Methylocaldum szegediense: one gene and its partner. The protein of the gene in region 1 binds, or shares a complex with, the protein of each later gene. Links are inferred from orthologs where the notes say so. Each region holds a gene or a part of one and is shown on either strand. Other genes may lie near its edges.

The links.
Region 2: the proteins of dnaG (region 1) and dnaB are in contact, whole or in part, in a crystal structure (PDB 2R6A), measured with the Geobacillus stearothermophilus proteins. The link is inferred for Methylocaldum szegediense from one-to-one orthologs. Residues at the interface, in WP_049624496.1 of Geobacillus stearothermophilus: Lys456, Leu457, Leu458, Pro459, Ala460, Asn463, Ala464, Leu467, Leu535, Leu536, Ile537, Ala538, Gln544, Glu545, Asp548, Tyr549, His552; in WP_033016901.1 of Geobacillus stearothermophilus: Ser13, Glu15, Ala16, Gln18, Glu91, Leu92, Asp94, Ala95, Val96, Pro97, Thr98, Ala99, Ala100, Asn101, Tyr104, Tyr105, Ile108.

Annotation. Positions count from the first base shown.
Region 1 is NZ_OX458333.1:4,163,252-4,167,112, forward strand. What follows is about bases 384-3,306. They hold dnaG (DNA primase), read left to right. Parts: upstream 384-942; coding sequence 943-2,670; downstream 2,671-3,306. Other genes in these bases: rpsU (30S ribosomal protein S21), read left to right, coding at 384-414; QEN43_RS18100 (GatB/YqeY domain-containing protein), read left to right, coding at 430-879; rpoD (RNA polymerase sigma factor RpoD), read left to right, coding at 2,755-3,306. Outside these bases: tRNA (adenosine(37)-N6)-threonylcarbamoyltransferase complex transferase subunit TsaD, read right to left, coding at 1-66; more of rpsU, read left to right, coding at 181-383; more of rpoD, read left to right, coding at 3,307-3,861. UniProt on the Escherichia coli protein: RNA polymerase that catalyzes the synthesis of short RNA molecules used as primers for DNA polymerase during DNA replication.
Region 2 is NZ_OX458333.1:465,538-468,825, reverse strand. What follows is about bases 1-2,820. They hold dnaB (replicative DNA helicase), read left to right. Parts: upstream 1-627; coding sequence 628-2,013; downstream 2,014-2,820. Other genes in these bases: alr (alanine racemase), read left to right, coding at 2,016-2,820; hldE (bifunctional D-glycero-beta-D-manno-heptose-7-phosphate kinase/D-glycero-beta-D-manno-heptose 1-phosphate adenylyltransferase HldE), read left to right, coding at 1-625. In the rest of the region: more of alr, read left to right, coding at 2,821-3,098; QEN43_RS02025 (DUF1496 domain-containing protein), read left to right, coding at 3,176-3,288. UniProt on the Escherichia coli protein: The main replicative DNA helicase, it participates in initiation and elongation during chromosome replication. Travels ahead of the DNA replisome, separating dsDNA into templates for DNA synthesis.

The DNA.
Region 1 (3,861 bases):
CTTTTGAGTGTGATAGATCGCTACGCCTGTTTCATCGCAGGACGTTTCAATGCCGAGTATGTGCATACAAATTGGCTTTTATCTGGAGCTCTCTAGAAGTATAATTAGAGCTTTTCAGTTGGCGGAGTAATTCCGCTGTGGGAATTTTATTTGTTTTGGTTTCAATTTTTGGGAAGCTACATGCCGTCGATCAAGCTGAGAGAAAACGAGCCCTTTGAAATTGCTATCCGTCGTTTTAAACGTGCCTGCGAGAAGGCCGGTATTCTTTCTGAAGTTCGCCGCCGCGAATTCTACGAGAAACCGACCGAGGAACGTAAGCGCAAAGCGGCTGCGGCAGTTAAGCGGCATCTCAAGAAGCTTTCCCGTGAACGGTTTGCTCTGCAGAATTTGCGTAAAGGGCGTCCGCAGACCTGATGGTCGCTATCTATCATGAGCGCGTTGAAAGACCGTCTCCAGGCCGATATGAAAGCGGCCATGAAGGCTGGGGAAAAGGACAGACTAGGCGTCATCCGGCTTATAATGGCCGCCATCAAGCAGCGCGAAGTGGACGAGCGTACTCAGCTAGATGATGCTCAGATCCTCGCCGTTCTAGATAAGATGGCCAAGCAACGGCGTGAATCCATTGCGCAATTTCAGTCCGCTGGGCGCGACGATTTGGTGGCTGCGGAACAAGCGGAACTCGGTATTATTCAGGATTATTTGCCTCAAGCGTTGAGCGAGGCGGAAGTGGAGTCTCTGATTAACGAGGCTTTGGCGGAATCTGGTGCTTCCGGAATCGGCGATATGGGGAAGGTGATGGCTATCCTGAAGCCGAAAATGCAAGGCCGAGCCGACATGGCGGCGGTAAGCGCGCGGGTTAAAAGCCTGTTGAGCCGTTGAAGCACGGAGGTTTAACTTTATTTTGGGAACGGCGAAGCATGAACTGAGCTGCCGGTGTAAACGATGGCCGGCAAAATTCCCCGTGAATTCATTCAAGAACTGATCGCGCGTATCGATCTGGTTGATGTCGTCGATGCGCGCGTCCCTCTCAGGCAGGTCGGCAGTAATTTTACTGCTCGTTGCCCTTTCCATAACGAGAAGACTCCCAGCTTTACCGTAAGCCGCGACAAGCAGTTTTACCATTGCTTCGGTTGTGGCGCACACGGCAATGTCATTGACTTTCTGATGGGCTACGACCATCTGACTTTTGTCGAGGCGGTGGAAAGTCTCGCAGCGCTGGCGGGGCTGAAAATCCCGGAAGAGGCTCAACGTGCCGCGGCAGAGTCCGGCGTTAAGATGGCGAATGCCATATACGAGTTACAGGATGCCGTTTCTCGGTTTTACGCGCATCAGCTCAAAGTCCACCCTGCAGCTCCACGAGCGGTTGCTTATTTGAAAGACAGAGGGGTCAGTGGCGAGCTTGCACAACGATATCGCTTGGGTTATGCGCCCCCAGGGTGGCAAAATCTACCATCAGAGTTTTCGCAGGAGCTTCTCAACGCCGCGGGACTCAGGGTCGTGAAAGGCGACAAGGTTTACGACAGTTTCCGGGATCGTATCATCTTTCCCATACGCGATCGCCGGGGTAGGGTTGTAGGTTTCGGCGGACGGGTTATGGGCGATGGAACTCCGAAATATCTCAATTCGCCGGAAACCATCGTTTTCAAGAAGCACAGAGAAGTATACGGCTTGTACGAACTGTTGAAACAGTCTACGAGGCCTGAACGCATCGTGGTGGTCGAGGGCTATATGGATGTGATTGCCTTGGCACAGAACGGCATTCGCAATGCGGTCGCGACGCTCGGAACCGCTACCTCTGCCGATCACGTCGAACTGTTGTTCCGGTATACGGACGAACTGGTTTTTTGCTTCGATGGCGATTCCGCAGGGCAAAAGGCTGCCTGGAAGGCGCTCGAAGCGAGCCTTCCGTCACTGCGGGACGGACGACAAATCCGATTTCTTCTTTTGCCGGAAGGGCACGATCCTGACTCCTTGGTTCGAACCGAGGGGACCGAAGCGTTTCTCAAACGTCTCGACGCCGCGCTGCCTTTCTCGGATTATTTCTTTAGAAGCTTGGTGCAAAGGCTTGATTTGGACACCCTAGAAGGGCGAGCGACCTTGGTTAATGAAGCCCGGCCTTTGATTGGCAGATTACCTGGCGGCGTTTTTCGCGAGATGATCGAGAGTCGTCTGGTGGAACTTGCGGGACATGGGGTAGTCGAACCATCCGATAAATCGGCTAAGCTTGTAGTACCGTCGGAATCAAGGGTTGCATCCGCAAGCAGTGGAATGCGCCCCTCTACATCGCGGCTCCTTTTGGCGCTTTTGGTCCAAAATCCGGAACTTGCGGCCATGGTTGGAGATGATCTTCGGGCCAACCTAGGCGCTGCCCGCAAGAACGGTCGTCTAATTCAAAAGGTGCTCCAGATTCTCAATGAAAATCCTGGGTTGACCAGTGGTGGTATTTTGGAGCATTTTCGAGGCACGCCGGAGGAGAAGCTTATTGCCACCCTCATGCAATGGGATGTTCCGTTGCCCCCGGATGGTATACGAATTGAGTTTTCGGATGCTTTAATGCGTTTCGAAAAGCAACTCAAACAGGAGCGGTTGGATGAGCTCATAAAAAAATCGAAGAAATTTCAGCTCAGTTCGGCAGAGCGGGAGGAAATGAGAGTGCTCATGAGCTCATGATGTTAGTATTCCACGTTTTCTGTTTTGTCAAAGTTCGAATATACTGTATTGTTTTGCGGGCATACAGCAGTCGCGGGTCAGTCGATGAATCTGGAACAACAGCAGTCTCAGCTTAAAGAGCTTATCGCTAAGGGTAAAATGCAAGGTTACCTCACGTTTTCTGAGGTAAACGATCACTTGCCCAGCGATATCGTCGATCCCGAGCAGATGGAAGACATCATCTGCATGATCAATGACATGGGAATCGAAGTGCATGAGGATGTGCCGGATGTGGATTTAATCCCAGAACCCGCGGTCGTTACCGAGGAAGACGAGGAAGAGGCGGCTGAGGTTGCGGCAGCACTCGCTTCCTCCGTCGACTCCGAGTTGGGCAGGACCACGGATCCGGTGCGGATGTATATGCGCGAAATGGGAACGGTCGAGCTCCTGACTCGTGAAGGCGAGCTTAGCATTGCCAAGCGCATCGAAGAGGGATTGAACCAAGCGGCGAATGAGCTGGTTCGTTTTCCGGCTGCGATGGACCATTTCATCAAGGCCTTCGAGCGGGTAGAAAAAGGAGAGGTAAGGCTGTCGGATCTGATTTCCGATTTTTTTGATCCGGTAGCCGACTCGGAAGAGGTCGTGCTGGACGAAGATGCAGACACAGACACCGATATTCTGGACGACGCCGAGAGCGGGCCGGATCCGGAACTGGTAAGAGAGAAGCTCGATCTTTTCAGTAAACAATATAAAGCGGCGGTCAGCACCCATCACAAGTACGGCTATCACCACGAACGTACGCAAAAGGCGTTCGACGCTCTTGCAGAGAGCTTCATGGAATTCAAGAAAACGCCTCAGTTTTTCAAAGAGTTGACCGACCTGCTACACAATACGGTAGAGAAGATCCGTGAACAGGAACGAATTCTTCAGGATATCTGTGTCGTCAAGGCAAAAATGCCGCGCGCAGAATTCGTGGAGTCGTTCACTGGTAACGAAGCCAATCCCGATTGGTTTCAGAAGCTGCTTGAGTCGAGCTACGGCGAGGCACTGGCTCCCTTTGCCGACGAGGCGAGGCGGGCACAAAGCAAACTAGCTCAGATAGAGAAAGACAATCAGCTGTCGATCGCTGACATCAAAGAAATCAATCGGCGTGTTTCCATCGGAGAAGATCAAGCACGTCTGGCCAAGAAAGAAATGATCGAAGCCAACCTG
Region 2 (3,288 bases), 3.7 Mb from region 1 along the record:
GACGCTCGCTGCCTCTCTCGCGGCGGGCTCACCGCTGGGGGATGCCACGGCCCTCGCGAATCTCGCCGCCGGAATCGTCGTGGGCAAGCTAGGGACAGCAACGGTGACACTCGAAGAATTGGATTTTGCCCTACACGGGCAGCGAGCCCATCGTCGCGGGGTGATAGAACTCGACGAACTCTTGCCTTTGCTCGAGGCGGCGCGACGAAACGGGGAAAAGATCGTCGTCACCAATGGCTGCTTCGACATTCTACATCCTGGCCATATCCAATACCTGCAACAAGCCCGAGCCTTGGGCGACCGGCTTATCGTGCTGGTCAACAGCGACGCCTCGGTAAGACGGCTCAAAGGGAGTGGCCGCCCGGTCAATCCGCTGGACTTTCGCATGACGATGCTTGCAGCGCTTGAATGCGTCGATTGGGTCGTTCCGTTTGAGGAGGATACGCCACGCGATGTCATCGGACGTCTGCTGCCGGATATTCTCGTCAAGGGAGGCGACTACAAAGATATCCACGAAATTGCGGGCCACGACTATGTCTTGGCCAACGGCGGCGAAGTCAGGATTCTCGATTTTCTAGGCGATTATTCGACCACCCGAATCATTCAAGCGATACGCAATAGCTGAACATGTCTGACCGCGCCCGTTTAACGGACAAGACGGTGGACGCCCTGCGCGTTCCGCCATACTCCATCCATGCCGAGCAATCCGTTCTGGGCGGACTCATGCTCGACAATCAGACCTGGGATGTCGTCGCCGACCGCGTCGGAGAAGAAGATTTCTATCGCCGGGATCATAGGCTCATATTTCGGGCTATCAAAGAACTCGCCGAAAAACAGATCCCATTCGATGTCGTTACCCTCTCCGAAGTTTTGGAAAAAACCGGTTCGCTGGAAGAAGCGGGAGGGCTCGCCTACCTTGCCATGATGGCCAAGGAAACGCCCAGCGCGGCCAATATCGCGTCCTACGCCGATATCGTTCGTGAGAAGTCGGTCTTGCGGCAGCTGATCCACGCCGGTACCGAGATCGCTGATTCCGCCTTTCAGCCAGAAAATCGAGATTTGACCCTGTTGCTCGAAATGGCTGAACAAAAAGTGTTTCAGATCGCCGATCAGCGGCGGCGCGGCGGAGCGGGCTTCAAATCGATCAAATCTCTGCTGACGGCCGCCATCGACCGGATCGAAATGCTGTTCCACAAGGAAGGCCACATTACCGGAGTCAGCACCGGTTTCAGCGATTTCGACGAACTGACCTCGGGCCTGCAACCTTCCGACCTCATCATCATCGCGGGCCGCCCGTCCATGGGGAAAACCACCTTCGCCATGAACATCGCTGAAAACGTAGCCATCAAGGAACGGCTTCCGGTGGCCGTATTCAGCATGGAAATGCCGGGCGAGCAACTCGCTATGCGTATGATGTCTTCCTTGGGCCGCATCGATCAGCACCGGGTGCGCACCGGCAAGCTGGAGGATGACGAATGGCCGCGCATGACTTCCGCCATCAACATCTTGGCGGACACCAAGCTGTTCATCGACGACACCCCTGCCCTGACACCCACCGAAGTGCGCGCCCGCTGCCGGCGTCTAGCGCGGGAGCATGGCCAACTCGGACTCGTGGTACTGGACTACCTTCAGCTCATGCAATGCTCCGGCGGCGAAAACCGGGTGGCGGAAATCTCGGAAATTTCCCGCTCACTCAAAGCACTCGCCAAGGAACTGAACGTTCCGGTGATCGCCCTCTCGCAGCTCAACCGTAACCTCGAACAGCGCCCCAATAAACGTCCGGTACCGTCGGACCTGCGCGAATCCGGCTCGATCGAGCAGGACGCGGACCTTATCGTGTTCATCTACCGCGACGAGGTTTACCATCCCGATTCCCCCGACAAAGGCACGGCCGAAATCATCGTTGCCAAGCAACGCAACGGCCCCATCGGGACCGTACGGCTCACCTTTCTCGGCCAATACACGCGTTTCGAAAACTTCATCGCCGATCCGTACGCGGGCGAGGACTTCTGAACATGGTCCTTTCAGCCTACGCGGAACTCGATCTGGCAGCGGTTACATATAATCTGACCCGTATCCGCGCGTACGCACCGAAAGCGAAAATCATGGCGGTGCTCAAGGCCAATGCCTACGGCCATGGCTTGCTTCGCATCGCCAAGGTGTTGGCCGACGCGGACGCTTTCGCGGTAGCGCGACTCGGCGAGGGCATCGCTCTGCGCGAAGCGGGCATAACACAGCGCATCGTCGTGCTGCAGGGCTTTCTCGATCGTGAAGAACTCGAGTTCCATATACGCTATGGACTCGAGCCGGTCATCCACTCCCCATTCCAGGCGGAACTCCTTGAACAAATTCCGTCGGCCGAAGTGGTCACTGTTTGGTTGAAACTTGATACCGGCATGCACAGACTCGGCCTGCTCGCGGACCAGTTCGCACCAAACTATTCGAGACTGCAGAACTGCCCCGCGGTACGCCGGCCTATCCCGGTGATGACCCACTTAGCCAATGCCGATGTCGTACAGGATACATTTACTGGACAACAGTTGGATCGCTTCAACAGCGCTCTCCATAACCTTCAAACCGAATGCAGCATCGCCAACTCTGCGGGAGTCTTGGCCTGGGATGGCACCCGTTCCGGCTGGGTCCGCCCCGGTATCGCACTCTACGGCGTGTCGCCGTTTCCCGGTCGTACCGGCCCGGACGAGGGTCTAAAGCCGGTCATGTCCTTTCGAAGCCGGCTTATCGCTTTGAAGGACCTCAAAGCTGGCGATGCCGTGGGTTATGGCGGAGAGTGGGTTTGCCCACGCCCCACCCGCCTCGGAATCGTTTCGGTCGGCTATGGTGACGGTTACCCCCGCAGTGCGCGAACGGGCACGCCGGTGTTGGTTCGGGGACGCCGGGTAAGCTTGGTCGGGCGCGTTTCCATGGACATGATCAGCCTCGATCTCACGGATTGCCCCGATGCTCAGGTCGGCGACGAAGTCACGCTGTGGGGCAAAGGCTTGCCGGTCGAAGAAATCGCTCAACATGCATCGACCATCCCCTATGAACTCCTCTGTGGTGTCACTCCACGAGTCAAGATGGTCGAACGGTGGGAATAGCACGTATTTTTTGATCAAACGGTTCGGCCGATAATTGGCTGCCATCCGAATCGTAGACGTGACTATCAGGAACCACTGTGGCCGAACGTATCTCCAAACCTCAAGTGGGTGCTCCCGATCCGGAACTGAGGACGTCGCCGATTATGGAGGAATTTGACGACGACTATCTCGTACTGAAGCAACAAGTGCC